4 regions of the Methylobacterium sp. 22177 genome follow, and region 3 is predicted to be linked to each of the others. Evidence: riboswitches for the same ligand, from Rfam matches in the RefSeq annotation. Region 3 holds a riboswitch; each other region holds the start of a gene.
What was found. A riboswitch is a leader RNA that binds a small molecule or an ion and turns the genes downstream of it on or off. The one in region 3 is predicted to bind cobalamin.

Region 1 (4,567 bases), on a different contig from region 3:
GGGGCGGGAGCGGCGCGCTCACGTCGACCGGCTTGCCGGTGCGCGGATGCGGGATGACGATCCGCCGGGCGAGCAGGTGGAGGCGGTTCTGGATGCCGCCCGGCAGCTCCCAGTTCTCCACCGAGAAGTATTTCGGGTCGCCCACGATCGGGTGGCCGATATGGGCCGCGTGGGCGCGCAGCTGGTGCGTGCGGCCGGTGACCGGCTTGAACGACAGCCAGGACAGCTTCTGGGCGGCCTGATCGACCATCGCGTAGTAGGTCAGCGCGTGGCTCGCACCCTCGTCGCCGTGCTTGGCGACCCGCATCCGCGCGTCGGCGTCCGTGGGTTCCTCCTTGGCGAGGTAGGTCGAGACGCGCCCCTGCCGCACCCGGGGAACGCCCGCGGTGAGCGCCCAGTAGATCTTCCGCGCCGCCCGGGACCGGAAGCTCTTGGCCAGCGTCGCGGCGGCGAGTCGGGTCTTGGCGATGATCAGGCAGCCGGCCGTATCCTTGTCCAGCCGGTGGACGAGGCGCGGCTTCTGGCCGTCCGGACCCGTGAGGGCGGCGAGCAGGCCGTCCACGTGGCGGACCGTCCCCGAACCGCCCTGGACCGCGAGGCCGAAGGGCTTGTTGAGGATCATCATGTCGGCGTCCTCGTAGAGGATCAGCGACCGGATGAACGCCGCGTCGTCCTGCTCGCGGGCGGCGCTGCGCGGCCGCTCGGTAGGCTGGTCCAGGCGCAGCGGCGGCACGCGCACGCTCATGCCCGGCTCCAGCCGGTCGTTCGGCTTGGCGCGCTTGCCGTCGACCCGCAATTCGCCCTTGCGCACGATGGTCTGCACGCGGGTGAAGGGCAGGAGCGGGAAGCGGGCGGTGAGGAAGCGGTCGATCCGCATCCCGGCCTCGTCCGGCTCGACCGTCAGGGTCTGCACGCCGGAGGCGAGGGTCGCGGAGGCGGCGGCGCGCTGCTCGCGCCGGGTCGGACCGGGCGCGGGGGCGGCGGCAAGGGCGGGGGAGGGGGCCGCCGAGCGCCTGGCCGGAGGCCGGCTGCCGGGCTTGGCCGCGGCGGCGTCCCGCGGTGCGTCGTCGCGCGGTGCGGCGACGTCGCGGCGCGGCTTCGGGGGCCGGGCCGGCGCGGAGACCGCAGCGCCCTGCGATCCCCAAGGATCGCGGGTGCCGGCATCCTCGCCGCGGTTGCGGGCCGCGCGCTCGGCGGCGTCGCGGGCGCTGGTGCGCGGGCCCGTGCGGGCGCGGCCGTCGGCCTGGGCCTTGCCGCCCCTGAACTTGCCCGCATCGAACTTGCCGGCCTGGGGCTTGCGCCCCTTCGGCCCGCCGCTTCTGGGAGGTCGTGTCGTCATGCTTCCGCCGGCACCCGTCTTCGCGTCGGACGGAGCGTCCAAGCGCATGGGCCGCGGCGTCGCGGACGTCCGGACCGATGGGATTGCCCGGCTGTAGCATCGCCCGCGCCGAGCGGCAAAGGCGGTGGGCCGGCTCGGTCCGTCAGGGCTCCGCGTCCCACGCGTCGCGGAGCCGGGCCTTCAGGCCTGCGGGGAAGAGATCCGGACCGCCCGGGACGTCGAGCCCGTCCAGATCGCACCACCGGGCCACGCAGGCGGTGCCGGAATCCTCGTGGAAGACGAAGCGCTCCGGCCCGTCGAACAGCCCCGGCGGCAGGGCGACGGGGAACAGGAACAGCACCTCGTGCCCGACCTGCCCCTCGTGCGTGAAGATGTTCTCCATGACGCGGGGGCCGCCGAGCACCGAGACGGTGACGCCGAGTTCCTCCCGGAACTCCCGGATCAGGGCGTCCTCGACCCGCTCGCCGAAGGCGACGCTGCCGCCGAGGGGCCGGACGCCTTTCAGGCGCCCGTCATCCGCGCGGACCTCCGCCACGAGCAGGCTGTTGCCGCGCCGGGGCAGGCCCAGCGCCTTCACGCGAATCTCCGCAGGGGGCCGCCAGACCGTCATCCCGCACCGGCTAGCCCGTCGTCGGCGAGGCCGCAACGGCTCGGTGCCCCGCGCGCCGATCCACGGCAACAAACGGACACGCGGTTGACGCCCGGGCCCGCTACGGCCAAGCTGTGCTCGACGGTTCCCCTCGGGGATCAAAAGGGAACGCGGTGAGGGGTTCGCCCCGAAGCCGCGGCTGCCCCCGCAACTGTGAGCGGCGAGCCCTTCACCACCACGTCACTGGGTCACCCCGGGAAGACGGTGCGAGGGCGGCGACCCGCGAGCCAGGAGACCTGCCGTCAGCCGTGGTCACACGCGAAACGCGCCGGGCGGGGTGTCCTGGCGGGTGTCGAGGCGCCGCCAGTCCCGAGGGGAGGCGGTCGCCGAGGCCTCGTTCGCGGTGACGTGCCACAGCAAGCGCGCCCGCGACGCCGTTTCCCATGCCCGTCTCCGCCGCCTCGAGACCCTCGAGCCCTGTCCCGGGACGCCGTCGCGCGCCCGCACAGGCTGAGCCATCCGGACGGCCGACGCGTTGTAATGTTATTACAATGCGTGTACGACGCGGGGGCCGGCGCGCGCCGTGCACGGACCGCTTCTCCCATGTCATTCTCGACCTATCGCTCCCGCCTCGGCGGGCGGGCCCCGCTCTGCGGCGTTCTCCTCGCGCTCCTCGCCGGCCCGACCGCCGCCCAGGAGGCGGTCACCCTGGATGAGCTGTCCGTCGCGGGCGCGGGCGGCGACCCGAGCCGCCTCCCGCCGAACGGCCTCAACCTGCGCACGCCCGACCGGACCGCGAGTCGCCTCGGCCTGACGCCGCTGGAGACGCCGGCCAGCCTCGACATCGTGTCGGGCGAGACCGCGCGGCTCCGCGGACAGGATACGATCGCCGAGGCCGTGATCCAGGACGCGACCGGCATCACCACCATCGCGGCGCCCGGCAACGGCAACGGCGCGTTCACGTCCCGCGGCTTCGCCGGGCCGAACTCGATCCAGCAGCTCTACGACGGCACGCGCTTCTACGTCGGCGCCAACACCGTGACCTTCCCGTTCGACACGTGGAACGTCGAGCGGATCGAGGTGCTGCGCGGGCCGTCCTCGGTGCTCTACGGCGACGGCGCCATCGGCGGCGTCATCAACGTGGTTCCGAAGAAGCCGGTCTTCGTGCCGGTCAACGCCGCCCGCGCGGTCATCGGCACCGACGGGGTCGCGCGCCTCGCCCTCGATTCCGGCGGCCCGCTGGGCCAGGCGGAGTACGGCGACACCTTCGCGTACCGCCTCAACGTCAGCGGCAACCGCGCCGACGGCTGGATCCGGCCGGAGGGCGATTTCCGCAACCTCGCGGTCTCCGCCGCCCTGCTGTTCCGGCCGAGCGCCGACCTCGCGTTCACGCTGAGCCACGATCTCGGCTACCAGGAGCCCGCCCGCTACTGGGGCACGCCGCTCGTCGCGGGACGGATCCCGGACCTCATACGGTTCAACAACTACAACGTCCGCGACGCGAAGATCACCTGGGCCGACAACTGGACCCAGCTCAAGACCGAGTGGTCCCCCTCGGCCGACATCACGATCCGCAACACCGCTTACCGGCTCACCAGCCGGCGCCACTGGCTCGACGTCGAGCAGTACAGCTACAACCGCGGCACCGGGCTCGTGGACCGGGGCGACTACCTGGAGATCTACCACAGCCAGGAGCAGGTCGGAGACCGCCTCGACGCGACGTTCCGCGGGAGCCTGTTCGGGCTGCCGAACCAGTTCGTGGCCGGGTTCGACGTGAACCACATCGATTTCCGCCACACCAACAACTTCTACTTCGACCAGACCACCAGCGTGCCGCTCACCGGCTACGATCCGGGCCTGTTCCCGCAGAACGGGCGGGCCCGTCCGGCCTACGCCACGCAGACGAGCCAGGCCTCGGTCTTCGCCGAGGACCGGCTGATCCTGTCGGACAAGCTCTCGTTCCTCACCGGCGTGCGCCTCGACGTGCCGACGCTCAATCGGGAAGACCTGCAGACGGGATCGCGGTTCGAGAGGACCTACCGGGCGCTCGGCTACCGGTTCGGCCTCGTCTACAACCCGACGCCGGACAGCGCGCTCTACGCCCAGTACAGCTTCGCCACCGACCCGGTGAACAGCCTGATCACGCTGTCGCAGTCGCTGGCCGGCTTCAAGCTCGCGACCGGCGATCAGGTCGAGATCGGCGCCAAGGGTCTGGCCTTCGACGGCGCCCTGGAATGGACCGTCGCGGGCTACCGGATCGTCAAGGACAACCTGATCTCGGCGATCCCCGGACAGCCGACGCTCTCGACGCAGGTCGGGAGCCAGTCCTCGCAGGGTTTCGAGCTGGCGCTCGGCTGGCGCTTCGCGCCGGGCTGGCGCCTCGACGGCAACCTCGCGCTCCTGCACGCGCAGTACGACCGGTTCGACCAGACGGTGAACGGCGCCACGGTCTCGTATGCCGGCAACCAGCCGATCGACGTGCCGGAGCGCGTGGCCAACCTCTGGCTGACCTGGGACGTCACCCGCGACTGGACCGCGCGGGTCGGGCTGCAGAACGTCGGGCAGGTCTACAGCGACTTCGGCAACACGGCGCGGCGCCCGGCCTACAACCTCGTCAACGCGGTCCTGGACCATCAGGT
Region 2 (4,567 bases), on a different contig from region 3:
GACCTGCCGGATCTGCGCACGGACGCCGTCGAGGTCGGCCGGCACGCCGAGTTCGAGCACGGGGGCGCCGACGCGCTTCAACATGCCCACCGTCGTGCGGGTCGTGAACGCACCGGCGATCACAAGGTCGGGCTTCAGGGCTACGACCTCCTCGGTCAGACCCCGCGTCACTGGCAGCCCGACCGCCTCGCTTGCGACCGTCGACCCACGCGGGTCGCGAGCGAGATAGGTGACCGCCAGCACCTGGTCGCGGTCGGCCAGCCGCAGGACGAGCTCGTCGGCACATAAGTTCATCGAGACTACCCGCACGGGTGCCGCCGCTGCACCCATGGGTACGGCGGACAGGATTGCCGTGAGGGCAAGCATGCGGCGCGACGGCATCGGCGACCTCAGAACGACGCCACGCGGACGCCACCGTAGACGGCGAGCCCCGGGCCCTGGAAGCCGGTCGGGTTCTGGTAGCGCTGGTCGAACAGGTTATCGATCCGCCCGAACACCGTCAGGGTCTCGCTCCAGGCGTAGTTGATTGACAGGTTCACCAGCGTGAAGCCGGGGGCCTTCAGGCGGGGCACGGAGAAGTCCCTGTTCCCGTCCACGAACGACCCCAGCACGATGAGCGTGCCGGTCATGGTCAAGCCCGGCATCAGGTTCCAGATCGCGGTCGCGCTGACCTTGTTGCGAGGCCGACGCAGCAGCTCCTGGTGGGCGATCTCGTCCTTCGTCACAGTGGTGGTCCAGTCCAGCCGCCCGCTCCAGGACTCGTTGAAGCGCAGGGCGACAAAGCTCTCGGTGCCGTAGGCGGTCGCCCGACCGACGTTCACGTTGGTGGAGAAGGTCGGGTAGTAGGCCGTCTGGATCAGGTTCTTGAAATCGGTCTGGTAGTAGGTCGCGCCCACGGTCATGAACCCGTCGAACAGCGGCTGCTCGAAGCCGCCGTCGAACCCGAAGCTGTCCTCCGGCCGCAGGTTCGGGTTCCCGAAGAAGCGGAAGCCCGGGTAGTCCTGGTAGAGCTGGCTCAGGGTCGGCGGCTTGAAGCCGGTGCCGACGCTGCCCTTCAGGCGGGTATCGGTGCCGGGCACGATGTAGCTCGGCGCCACCCGAAAGGTGGTCGCGCCGCCGAACTGGTCGTTCGCGTCGTGGCGGATGTTGGCGACCAGCGCGGCTCCCGCGAAGGGCGTCGTCTGAAGCTCGGCGAAGCCGGCGGTGTTGCCGTTGGACCGGTCGATGCCGGTCGTCTCGAAGCGCTCGTCCTCGCGCTGGGCCCCGAACAGGACGAGGTTGCCGGGTGAGACCTGCCAGTCGCCGCGGTAGTCGAACCGGGTCCGCTCACCGAGGTAGGTGGTGGGCGTCGGCGGCGCGAGCGGGTCGAGCGGGCCGGCGAACAGGCGGTCGAACTTCGAGTAGTTCGCCCCGAAGACGTTGTGGAAGCCCGGCACCGGCGTCCACTCGGCCTCGCCCCTCATGATCAGTTGCTGCTGGTCGTTGAGGTTCCGGTACGGCAGCGGCACGTACGGAAAACCGCCGTCGGCCTGGTCGAGATAGGCGCTGTCGGAGAAGCGCAGCACGTAGTTGAATCGGAATTCGTCGGTGAGTTGCGCCCCGAGCTTGGTCGAGACCGTCTTGATGTCGGTGAAGGCGGTCCGCAACGGCACCCCGCGAGGCAGCAATTCGAACGGCGTGACCTGGACGGCGGATTGCCGGATGTGGCCGACCGACACCGAGTAGTCGAAGATCCCCTCCGAGCCGGAGATGTTGCCGAACTGGTTGAAGGTGCCGAACGAGCCGCCCTCGACGGTCGCCGTCGCCCGAGCCGGCCCTTCGCCGCGCTTGGTGACGACGGAGATGACGCCGCCGATGGCGTCGGCCCCGTAGAGGCCGCTTTGGGGCCCGCGCAGCACCTCGATCCGCGAGAGGTCGTAGGTCTGGAGCTGGCTGAAGTCGAAGGCGCGGTTCGGGGTCGAGGGGTCGTTGACGTCGATGCCGTCGATCTGGACCTTCACGTGGTTCGAGTTGGTGCCCCGGATGAAGACCGAGGTTTGGCCGCCGGCGCCGCCGGTCTGCACGACGTTGAGGCCCGGCACCTGCTGCAGAGCATCCGGCGCCGTCCGGCGCTGCTGCTCCTGAAGCAGGCGGTCGGTGAGCACGGTGACACTCGATCCTGTGTTGGCAATTGGCGTCGGCACGCCGGTAGCCGACACGGAGATCTCGGACAGGGAGACCGCAGCTTGCGCGCCTCCCTGGGCATCGGCGAAGGGCGCGGCGACCTGCTGCGCGCGGGCGGGAATGGAGACGAGCAGCGCGGATGCGGCGCAGGACAGCGCCAGCGTGCGCCGGAGCGCGGAGGAAACGGGACTGGACACGGGACGGCCTCGGGGGACGGCTGTGGCACGTCACCGCGAACGAGGCCTCGGCGGTCGCGTCCTCCAAGGAACCACGGCGCCGCGACACCTCCCAGGACACCCCGCCCGGCAAGCTCCGCGTGTGACCACGGCTGACGGCAGGTCTCCTGGCTCGCGGGTCGTTGCCCTCTCATCGTCTTCCCGGGCGAGGCCGCCCAGTGACGTCGTGATGAAGGACTCGCCGCTTACAGTTGCGGGGGCAGCCGAGGCATCGGCCGAGCCCTCACGGGCGTGACCTCACCGCGTTCCCTTTTGATCCCCGAGGGGAACCGTCACTGCTCAGCTACAGCCTCACGAACTCGAGAGTCAACGCGAGCATCGGAATAGCGCCGCGGTGACGCCGGCTTCGGCGTTTGGCCAGCTCCTGCAATGGGTCGAACGACCGCTCTTTGGGTTTGATGCTTCAAAGCCGACTAGCCGGAAACCACCCAACCCAGCCGTCCGGACCGCCCAACGGAGCTTCCCAGAAGCGGACACTTGTCGGCCGCTCGGCAAATTCGGTTCGGGATGGAAAGCGCCTGGGGCGTCCTACCCGCAATTCAAACGTCGAATGGCCAGCGCACGCATGCGCTTCTCATGCCTTGATCAGTCAGCCGCCGGCAGCCTTATGCGAGAAGACCGGTTCCAGGGATCACCTTCAGCAAGGAGCCGACCTTGCTCGACAAGGGCAACGAGGCGCATCTGCAACATCAAGTCGCCAACTTGCCTATATGGCTCGGAACTTTCTCCAAAGGCTTCATGGATGATGCTCGCGACCGATTTCCATTCTGAAGTCGCTTGCGCCTCGATAATCGGATCAAAGTGGTCAATCGTCGTTGAAACTAGCCTTGCTTCTTTGATGATCCGGAACGGCGCATTCTCAGACTGAAGGTACTGCCATAGCTTTCGGTTTTCATGTCTCTCTTCCACGGTCATTGGCACTTGTTGACCGAGGAGCGATCTCATGGCATCCGCGCCCATTATCGAGACTGATTGGGGTTGGTACACTATCGTTGAACCGTCCCGCATTTTCGAGGAGACCTGCCGCCCCGTCACGTCGATGATATAGAAAGGGCGCTCTCCAAGCCAAGCATTCAACGCGATGAAAAAGCAATATTCAGAAGCGGTATGCCGACTGAACCAGACGATCGGGTAGCCGTCTGTCGTGGCCACACGCTCCCAGAACTGATCGACTTCATTCTCCGTTTCAGGGCCACCATACCACTGCCTCCACCATGCTGCCCGCGTAGCAGGATCAAGCGGGTGGATAGGCCCACAACTGAGATCGTCCCGAAAATTGAGCACCTCAATGTCCTGACCTGCGTTGCGCAGCGCCTGAACGAGGCTACCACCGGCTGTATCACTGGGGGTGATGTGGAAGATGCCCATACCAGCAAGTTAACATGATTTGCCCCCGGCATAAACCGCGCTGATATTGTCGATTATCTGCGCTAGAATAGAGGCTTATTGCTCAGTTGGCTTCGTCCGCAAAGGGGCCGGAGCTGGCGAGGAGGTAGCGTCCGCTTTCTTACGTTGATGCCCGAACGCAGACCGGCGAAAAACCACCCTGAGCCGCCATTCCGGTGGCGACCCAACCCGGACGCTCAGATCAATTTTATAGCTTCCCCAAAGCAGACCTTACGGGATGTCTATCCCGTACTGAACGTTGGCAGGATGTCGTCCGCTATCCGCACGATAGTTATCCCGCCTTCGATCATGGCAAACTTGGCGCCCGACAGGGCGCCGTCTCGGAATACCTACGCCACGGCTTCGGGGCGCGGGTCGAAGCTCCTGACCGTTCCTGGTTCTTTTACGGATTGTCGCCAAGCAACTCTGTGGTGTTGAACACGGGCCTGCGACATCTTCAGGTGAAGCTGCATCGCCCGCCGCCCTAACTCCGCGTCCTGAAGGCGCGCGGCCATGACGATGTCCTCGTGATGGTGAAGGCTCTGTAGGAGTTCCGCCGGCGTGTAGAGGTAGAAGGACCGGATCACCACGGGCATGTCGATCATCGGTTCCAGGATCATGCGGAGCCGAGGAGAACCAGCGAAGGCTAGGAGCGTGCGGTGGAAATCCCGGTTGATAGCCTGGATGGCGGTGACGGCAGCGTCGCCACCCGCAGCGATTGCAGCCGCCATCTTTCGATTGCAGTCCTCCAGTTGCTCCACCAGTGCACTGCCGCCGCGCGC
Region 3 (4,567 bases):
CACGCGTCGTCGAAGGCGAGGGCCTCGGCCGGGTAATCGACCATCGTCCGGCGCTGCGCGTCGGTATTCTGCCACTCCCCGACCTTCATGTAGCGGCCCTCGAGATCGCGGACCTCGACCACCTTCCCGATGGTGGGGATCGACTGGAAGCCCTGCGGCCAGTTCGACGCGAAATAGAAGACCTGCTCGACGTGGTCCGAGAGGTGGCAGATCCCCGGTCCGAAGGTTCCCAGCCCGAACACGAGGTAGCGGCCGTTCACCAGGGCCGCGACGTCGGAGATCAGCGACTCGCTCTGGATCTCCACCGGCAGGCCGCGTCGCGCCGCGTAGGCCTCCACCTCGGCGATGACCGGGTTCAGCCTGTTCTCGAAGACGAGCTTGACCGAGCGGATCCGGCCCTCGGCCAGCAGCCGGTCGATGACCATCCGGTAGAACGCGAGGGGCGGCTGCGGGTAGTGCGGATCGACCCAGGTGCTGAAGATGTCGCCCGAGCGGATGTGGATCAGGAGCTGGTCGTCGGGCTTGGCCGGGAAGGTCCTGGGCAGGCCGTTGAACAGCGGCCGGATCACGCTCTGCACGATCGCGCGCGAATCCGTCGGTCCCCGCAGCGCGGTCACGCGCTCGAACTGCGTCGGGTCGAAGTACAGACCCGACAGGAAGTAGCCGTCCGGCGGCAGCGGTTCGTCCGGCGGGATGAAGGTGATGCCGTCGCAGGTCAGCCGCTCGGTCAGGAAGATCACCTTGCTGCGGTCGACCTTGGGGACCTTGATGTATTTCAGGTTGAGCGCCTTCGCGACCGACACCGCGATGATGTACTGGACGAGGCAGTTGCCGAAGGCGCCGTTCTCGAACAGCGACAGGCCGACGAGGGCGCGGCTCGCGCGGTCGGGCGCCGAATGGAGATTGTAGGTGACGTAGACGTTGGCCCCGGGCTTCTCGTTCAGGAGCGTCACGTCGAGGCCGAGCATCGCCCGGAGGGCGATCAGGTCGACGGCGGCCTCTTCGGCGCGGACGGCAACGGGGACGATCCGGGCCGGCTCCGGCGCGGCGACCCGCACCGCGCGCGCCCAGGCCCGCTCGTCGGGGACGATGGCGGCCACGAGGGCGTCCGGGGTCGCGCTCCAGCCGGCGAGGTCCGGCTCGATCCACGTCGCGCCGTCCTGCGAGACCGCCACGGCGACGTCGCCGGGTTCCGGAGGGACCACCCCTCCCCCCGGTCGCAGGGCGACGGAGTGGATCGGGAAACGGCCGCCGAGATCGACTTCGAGCCACCTCGTACCCGCGTCCGATACGATCCGCGGGTCTCGGCCGGCCGCCAGATCGACGAGGACCGGGGTCGGATCGTCTGTCAGGGCCATCGGGTCTCCGGGAGCTTACCGCCCGCGCCGGGCGGGTGTCGGGTGCGGCGGTGCCTGCTCCGGGGCGCGGCCGTCAAGCCCGTCCGTGCCGCGGCGCGGCGCGGGAATCGGCCGCGATCCGGCGTCGCTCCGTTGTGTCCCGGCGGTCATGCGTCTACAACGACCGGGTGACGGTGCCCCGGCGACGGGGTGAAAAGGGAATGCGGTGAGGGGTCCGAGGCCCCGATTCCGCGGCTGCCCCCGCAACTGTGAGCGGCGAGCGCCCGCCAAGCGCCACCGGAGCGATCCGGGAAGGCGGCGGGCGCGCCGAGCCGCGAGCCAGGAGACCTGCCGTCACGACAGGATCCCGCAATGCCGCCGGTGGGGCGGCTGGAGACACTGCTGATGACGACCCAAACCCTCGCCCCCGTCGCCGCCGGCACCCGCGCGTCGGAGCGCCCGATCGCCGTCGCGCTCGCGGCCGTGCTGGGCCTCGGCCTGCTGTTCATGGCGGGCTTCTCGCCGGCGATCGCGCTCCACAACGCGGCGCACGATTTCCGACACACCCAGAACTTCCCCTGCCACTGACGTCCCCGGAACAGGGATGATCATCCGGCTCCTGTCGGCGGCCCTCGCCGCCGGCTTCTTCGCGGCTGCCGTCGTGACGGGCCTCGAACTCACGCTGACCTCGCCGCTGATCGTCGCGGCCGAGCGCTACGAGCAGCAGGAGGCGCCGCGTCATGCCGCCGAGACGCTCCCGATCAGGGCGCTCCCGATCGTGCTGGCCCATGCCGGGCACGACCACGCCGCGCCCGACGCCGCGCCGGAATGGCAGCCCGGCCCCGGCCTGCCGCGGATGGCCTTCACCGGGCTCGCGACCCTCGTCGGCGGCGTCGGCTACGCGCTGCTGCTCGGCGCGGTGATGCTCGCCTGCGGCCGCGAACCCACGCCACAGGTCGGGCTCGCCTTCGCGGTGGCGGGCTTCGCCAGCGTCGCCCTCGCGCCGGGCCTCGGCCTGCCGCCGGAACTGCCCGGCAGCGCGGCGGCCCCGCTCGCGACGCGCCAGGCGTGGTGGGTGATGACCGCCGCGGCGACCGGGATGGGGCTCTACCTGATCACGATCCGCCGCGCGCTGATCACCATCCTCGGGGGGCTCGTCCTGATCATCGCCCCGCACGCGGTCGGCGCCCCGCAGGCGCCGGAGGCCGCGTCGGAGCTTCCGGCCGCGCTGGCCGCGCAGTTCGCCGCGCGGTCGCTGGCCATCAGCTTCGTGTTCTGGATCCTGATCGGGCTGGGACTCGGCTGGGCGTGGCAGGCCTTCGCCCGCGGCGCGGATCGGGGAGCGGCCCGTGCCTGAGACCATTCTCTACGTCTGCACCACCTGCCGCCGCTCGGACGACGACCCGGACGGCCCCCGCGCCGGGGCCCGCCTGCTGGAGGCGCTCCGGGCGCGGAGCGGCGGCACGCCGGACCTGCGGGTCGAGGCGGTGGAGTGCCTGTCGGTCTGCAAGCGGCCCTGCACCGTGGCGGTCGCCGCGGCCGACCGCTGGACCTACGTCTACGGCGACATGGATCCGGCCGCCTCGGCCGAGATCATCCTCGGCGGGCTCGCGGCCTACGCGGCGACCCCGGACGGCATCGTGCCCTGGCGCGAGCGTCCGGAGGCGTTCCGCAAGGGCGTGATCGCCCGCATCCCCCCTTTCCCAGAACCCCGCCCGGTCCCCGCCGGCACCCTGGAGGCCGCGGAATGACCCTCGTGAACAAGATCCCCTGCACCATCGTCACCGGCTTCCTCGGGGCCGGCAAGACGACCCTCGTCCGCCACGTGGTCGAGAACGCCAAGGGGCGCCGCCTCGCCATCCTGGTGAACGAGTTCGGCGACATCGGCTTCGACAAGTCGTTCCTGGCGGCCTGCGGCGTCGAGGGCTGCACCGAGGACGCCATCGTCGAGCTGCCGAACGGCTGCATCTGCTGCACGGTCGCGGACGATTTCGTTCCCGCGCTGGAGACCCTGCTCGGCCGCGCCGAGCCGCCGGAGCACATCCTGATCGAGACCTCGGGTCTCGCGCTGCCGAAGCCGCTCGTCCAGGCGTTCCAGTGGCCGGCGATCCGCTCGCGGGTGACCGTCGACGGCGTGGTCGCCGTGGTCGACGGCCCGGCGGTGGCCTCGGGCGCCTTCGCGGAGGATCCGGAGGCCCTGGCGGCCCAGCGGGCCGCCGACCAGTCGGTCGACCACGACAATCCCCTGGAGGAGGTTTTCGAGGACCAGCTCCTCTGCGCCGACCTCGTGGTGGTCAACAAGGCCGACCTGATCGACGCCGCGACCCGGGCGCGGGTCCGCGCCGAGGTCGAGGGGCACCTGCCCCGCGCCGTGAAGGTCGTCGAGACCGAGAACGGCGCCATCGACCCGCGGGTGCTGCTCGGCCTCGGCGCGGCCGCCGAGGACGATCTCGACGCCCGCCCCTCGCATCACGGCGAGGGCGAGGACCACGATCACGACGATTTCGAGACCGTGGCGCTGCCGGTCCGCCCGGCGGTGACCGCGGGGGATCTCGCGGCCCGGGTCGAGGCGGCGGCCGAGGCCGCCGGCGTCCTGCGCATCAAGGGCTTCGCCGAGGTCGAGGGCAAGCCCATGCGCCTCGTGGTGCAGGGTGTCGGCCGGCGCGTCACCCATCATTTCGACCGCCCCTGGCGGGCCGGGGAAGCCCGCGACGGGACGCTGGTGGTGATCGGCCTGAAGGGCTTCGACAAGGACGCCGTCGCGGCGGCCCTCGCGGGATGAGGCCGGTCGCGCACGCCCGCCCGGACTCGCTCTAGGGGCCGCCGCGGTGCATCTCGTGCGCATCGATGCCGTGTCCCTCGACGAGGGCGAGGCGGCCGTGGATCTCGGGCAGGAGCCCGGCGACCTCGTGGTGCTGTCGTTCACCGACAGCGACCTCGCTTCGGTCGGGCAGGCCCACGCCGCGGAGCCCGGTCTGCCGAGCCTTCGGCTCGCGAAGCTCGCCAAGCTGCGGCATCCGCTCTCGGTCGACCTCTACGTCGAGCGGGTCGTGGCGCGCGCCAAGGTCGTGGTGATCCGCTGCCTGGGCGGGCTCGACTACTGGCGCTACGGGATCGAGCGCTGCGCCGAGGCCGCGCGGGCGCACGGCGTCGTGCTGGCGGTCCTGCCGGGCGACGACCGGCCGGATCCGCGCCTCGCGGCGTTCTCCACCGATCCCGACCTCGCCGGG
Region 4 (4,567 bases), on a different contig from region 3:
CGCCTGATAGTCTGCGTGTGACGGGGTGCGCATCGAACTGATGAAAGAGGCGGGATCGTAGGGCGGCCCCCAGGTCTCGCCGAAGATCAGGCCGAAGCGGCCATCCTTCTGGCGGGCCAGGATCGAACTCTCCTCCTCACCGATCAGCCGGACGTCGATGCCCACGCGGCTAAGATCGGACTGGAGAACCTCGGCAATCGCCCGCTGCTGAGCGTTTGTCCCGACGAAATCGATCTCGACGGCAAGGCGGCGTCCGTCCTTCTCACGCACGCCGTCACGCCCAAGCGTCCAGCCGGCGGCATCGAGCATGCGGGAGGCCGCGGCCCGGTCGAAGCCGTAGGGCTTCAGCCCGACGTCGGCGTACGGCACGCGCGGCGCAAACAGGAAGTCCGCGCGCGGCTCGATCCCGTCGAGTACCGTCCGGACCAGCGTGTCCTTGTCGACGGCGTGGTTGATGGCGAGGCGGACCGCCCGATCATCGGTCGGGAAGCGCGCGGAGTTCATCGCCAGCACCCGGGTCGCCAGCGGCGGCGAGACCGCTGCGGCAAAGTTCGGGGCCATGTCCCGAAGGCGGACGAAGGCTTCCGAAGGAATCTGGCCGGCCGCGCCATAGACGAAGTCGATCTCCCCCGTCTGCAGGGCGATGACGCGGGTGTTGGGATCGGGGATGACCTTGACGACGAGCCGGTCGAAGATGGGTCTCGGGCCCCAGTAACCCGGGGTGCTCTCGAACGTGTCGGAGACGCCGAGCTGAGTATCGACGAGCCGCCACGGCCCAGTGCCGACCGGCGCCCTGATGCCGACGGCCGTCGTACCGCCAGGGCCCATGGCGCTCGGAGACAGGAACCGGAAGGGCCGCGGCAGGGAAAGTTCGAGCAGCGTCGGGTAGTGCGGCGCCTTCAGGACGAGGCGGAACGCCAGAGGCCCGACAACTTCTGTGCGTTCGATCTGCTGGACGAGATCGAGCCACGCGTGCCGCGGACGGTTGGCCAGGATCGCGTCGAAGTTCGCCTTGACCGCTTTCGCGTCGAAGGGCGTGCCATCACTGAAGGTCACGCCGGGGCGCAGTACGAAATCGTAGGTCCGCCCGTCCTCAGAGATGGTCCACGAGGTCGCGAGCCAGGGCTCGACCGATCCATCACCGCGGTACTTCACCAAAGGCTCGTAGACGCTCGCCTGCGCGAACATCTGGTTGGGCGCGTAGAGGTGCGGGTTCAGCGGTCCGACATTCGAGGGCCACGAGTAGGTGAGTTGCCCGGCGGCTGTCTGGGGCGGTCCGAGGAAGCTCGCCGCCATCGCGGCGACGGCGAGGGTCGCCAACTTGGTCATGTATGGGTCGCGGTATGAGGATCGCCGCCGAACATCATACACCGCCCAAGCTTGACCGTGAACCCTTTCCAACAGGGTGTTCACCGCGACCGAGGATTGGACACCCTTCGCTAAGGTGTTCAGTACGTCCCACCTCTATCCTGTGGGAGCCCGGCGGACGTTCGTCGCTTGGCGAGGGTGTGAATTCAAAACGGATCGGCGGAAAGCCACACTGCTTAGACATCAACCGACGCCTCAAATGCCACACATCTGAACAACGTGCTTCCGTGCGTTGACGGATAGATGCACCGCAGCCTAGCTTGAGCAAGACGGTTCCCCTCGGGGATCAAAAGGGAACGCGGTGAGGTCAGGCCCGTGAGGGCTCGGCCGATACCGCGGCTGCCCCCGCAACTGTAAGCGGCGAGTCCTTCATCACCACGTCACTGGGCGGCCTCGTCCGGGAAGACGATGAGAGGGCGACGACCCGCGAGCCAGGAGACCTGCCGTCAGCCGTGGTCACACGCGGAGCTTGCCGGGCGGGGTGTCCTGGGAGGTGTCGCGGCGCCGTGGTTCCTTGGAGGACGCGACCGCCGAGGCCTCGTTCGCGGTGACGTGCCACAGCCGTCCCCCGAGGCCGTCCCGTGTCCAGTCCCGTTTCCTCCGCGCTCCGGCGCACGCTGGCGCTGTCCTGCGCCGCATCCGCGCTGCTCGTCTCCATTCCCGCCCGCGCGCAGCAGGTCGCCGCGCCCTTCGCCGATGCCCAGGGAGGCGCGCAAGCTGCGGTCTCCCTGTCCGAGATCTCCGTGTCGGCTACCGGCGTGCCGACGCCAATTGCCAACACAGGATCGAGTGTCACCGTGCTCACCGACCGCCTGCTTCAGGAGCAGCAGCGCCGGACGGCGCCGGATGCTCTGCAGCAGGTGCCGGGCCTCAACGTCGTGCAGACCGGCGGCGCCGGCGGCCAAACCTCGGTCTTCATCCGGGGCACCAACTCGAACCACGTGAAGGTCCAGATCGACGGCATCGACGTCAACGACCCCTCGACCCCGAACCGCGCCTTCGACTTCAGCCAGCTCCAGACCTACGACCTCTCGCGGATCGAGGTGCTGCGCGGGCCCCAAAGCGGCCTCTACGGGGCCGACGCCATCGGCGGCGTCATCTCCGTCGTCACCAAGCGCGGCGAAGGGCCGGCTCGGGCGACGGCGACCGTCGAGGGCGGCTCGTTCGGCACCTTCAACCAGTTCGGCAACATCTCCGGCTCGGAGGGGATCTTCGACTACTCGGTGTCGGTCGGCCACATCCGGCAATCCGCCGTCCAGGTCACGCCGTTCGAATTGCTGCCTCGCGGGGTGCCGTTGCGGACCGCCTTCACCGACATCAAGACGGTCTCGACCAAGCTCGGGGCGCAACTCACCGACGAATTCCGATTCAACTACGTGCTGCGCTTCTCCGACAGCGCCTATCTCGACCAGGCCGACGGCGGTTTTCCGTACGTGCCGCTGCCGTACCGGAACCTCAACGACCAGCAGCAACTGATCATGAGGGGCGAGGCCGAGTGGACGCCGGTGCCGGGCTTCCACAACGTCTTCGGGGCGAACTACTCGAAGTTCGACCGCCTGTTCGCCGGCCCGCTCGACCCGCTCGCGCCGCCGACGCCCACCACCTACCTCGGTGAGCGGACCCGGTTCGACTACCGCGGCGACTGGCAGGTCTCACCCGGCAACCTCGTCCTGTTCGGGGCCCAGCGCGAGGACGAGCGCTTCGAGACGACCGGCATCGACCGGTCCAACGGCAACACCGCCGGCTTCGCCGAGCTTCAGACGACGCCCTTCGCGGGAGCCGCGCTGGTCGCCAACATCCGCCACGACGCGAACGACCAGTTCGGCGGCGCGACCACCTTTCGGGTGGCGCCGAGCTACATCGTGCCCGGCACCGATACCCGCCTGAAGGGCAGCGTCGGCACCGGCTTCAAGCCGCCGACCCTGAGCCAGCTCTACCAGGACTACCCGGGCTTCCGCTTCTTCGGGAACCCGAACCTGCGGCCGGAGGACAGCTTCGGGTTCGACGGCGGCTTCGAGCAGCCGCTGTTCGACGGGTTCATGACCGTGGGCGCGACCTACTACCAGACCGATTTCAAGAACCTGATCCAGACGGCCTACTACCCGACCTTCTCCACCAACGTGAACGTCGGTCGGGCGACCGCCTACGGCACCGAGAGCTTTGTCGCCCTGCGCTTCAACGAGTCCTGGAGCGGGCGGCTGGACTGGACCACCACTGTGACGAAGGACGAGATCGCCCACCAGGAGCTGCTGCGTCGGCCTCGCAACAAGGTCAGCGCGACCGCGATCTGGAACCTGATGCCGGGCTTGACCATGACCGGCACGCTCATCGTGCTGGGGTCGTTCGTGGACGGGAACAGGGACTTCTCCGTGCCCCGCCTGAAGGCCCCCGGCTTCACGCTGGTGAACCTGTCAATCAACTACGCCTGGAGCGAGACCCTGACGGTGTTCGGGCGGATCGATAACCTGTTCGACCAGCGCTACCAGAACCCGACCGGCTTCCAGGGCCCGGGGCTCGCCGTCTACGGTGGCGTCCGCGTGGCGTCGTTCTGAGGTCGCCGATGCCGTCGCGCCGCATGCTTGCCCTCACGGCAATCCTGTCCGCCGTACCCATGGGTGCAGCGGCGGCACCCGTGCGGGTAGTCTCGATGAACTTATGTGCCGACGAGCTCGTCCTGCGGCTGGCCGACCGCGACCAGGTGCTGGCGGTCACCTATCTCGCTCGCGACCCGCGTGGGTCGACGGTCGCAAGCGAGGCGGTCGGGCTGCCAGTGACGCGGGGTCTGACCGAGGAGGTCGTAGCCCTGAAGCCCGACCTTGTGATCGCCGGTGCGTTCACGACCCGCACGACGGTGGGCATGTTGAAGCGCGTCGGCGCCCCCGTGCTCGAACTCGGCGTGCCGGCCGACCTCGACGGCGTCCGTGCGCAGATCCGGCAGGTCGCGGCGGCGCTCGGCCATCCCGAACGGGGCGAGGCGATGGTGGCGGCGCTCGATGCGCGTCTTGCCGCCATCTTGCCGGCCAAGCGGCCTCTACGCGCCCTGGTGATGCGTCCGAACGCCTTCACGGTGGCACCCGGCGGGCTCGGGGACGCGCTGATCCGCGCCGCCGGCCTCGTCAACGTCTCGGCCGAGATCGGGCGTGACCGCCTGGGGCAGGTGCCCCTCGAAGCGGCGGCGCTGGCGAACCCGGACCTGATC

Region 1: another riboswitch for cobalamin. It lies ahead of ACTJK8_RS13725 (TonB-dependent receptor); the one in region 3 lies ahead of ACTJK8_RS19585 (CbtB domain-containing protein).
Region 2: another riboswitch for cobalamin. It lies ahead of ACTJK8_RS30630 (TonB-dependent receptor plug domain-containing protein); the one in region 3 lies ahead of ACTJK8_RS19585 (CbtB domain-containing protein).
Region 4: another riboswitch for cobalamin. It lies ahead of ACTJK8_RS28670 (TonB-dependent receptor plug domain-containing protein); the one in region 3 lies ahead of ACTJK8_RS19585 (CbtB domain-containing protein).

Annotation. Positions count from the first base shown of each region.
Region 1 covers NZ_JBQEPK010000012.1:98,441-103,007, reverse strand. The annotation lists gene ACTJK8_RS13735 (RluA family pseudouridine synthase) at 1-1,339, opposite strand, end outside; gene ACTJK8_RS13730 (NUDIX hydrolase) at 1,482-1,916, opposite strand; cobalamin riboswitch at 2,054-2,246, shown strand; gene ACTJK8_RS13725 (TonB-dependent receptor) at 2,532-4,567, shown strand, end outside.
Region 2 covers NZ_JBQEPK010000072.1:11,372-15,938, reverse strand. The annotation lists partial or broken gene ACTJK8_RS30635 (ABC transporter substrate-binding protein) at 1-381, opposite strand, end outside; gene ACTJK8_RS30630 (TonB-dependent receptor plug domain-containing protein) at 390-2,360, opposite strand; cobalamin riboswitch at 2,480-2,688, opposite strand; gene ACTJK8_RS30625 (DUF3658 domain-containing protein) at 2,985-3,767, opposite strand; gene ACTJK8_RS30620 (GntR family transcriptional regulator) at 4,136-4,567, opposite strand, start outside.
Region 3 covers NZ_JBQEPK010000022.1:68,998-73,564, reverse strand. The annotation lists gene ACTJK8_RS19590 (hypothetical protein) at 1-1,358, opposite strand, end outside; cobalamin riboswitch at 1,513-1,707, shown strand; gene ACTJK8_RS19585 (CbtB domain-containing protein) at 1,743-1,925, shown strand; gene ACTJK8_RS19580 (CbtA family protein) at 1,942-2,694, shown strand; gene ACTJK8_RS19575 (DUF1636 domain-containing protein) at 2,687-3,088, shown strand; gene cobW (cobalamin biosynthesis protein CobW) at 3,085-4,119, shown strand; gene cobN (cobaltochelatase subunit CobN) at 4,166-4,567, shown strand, end outside.
Region 4 covers NZ_JBQEPK010000056.1:111-4,677, reverse strand. The annotation lists gene nikA (nickel ABC transporter substrate-binding protein) at 1-1,329, opposite strand, end outside; cobalamin riboswitch at 1,622-1,830, shown strand; gene ACTJK8_RS28670 (TonB-dependent receptor plug domain-containing protein) at 1,950-3,920, shown strand; partial or broken gene ACTJK8_RS28665 (ABC transporter substrate-binding protein) at 3,929-4,567, shown strand, end outside.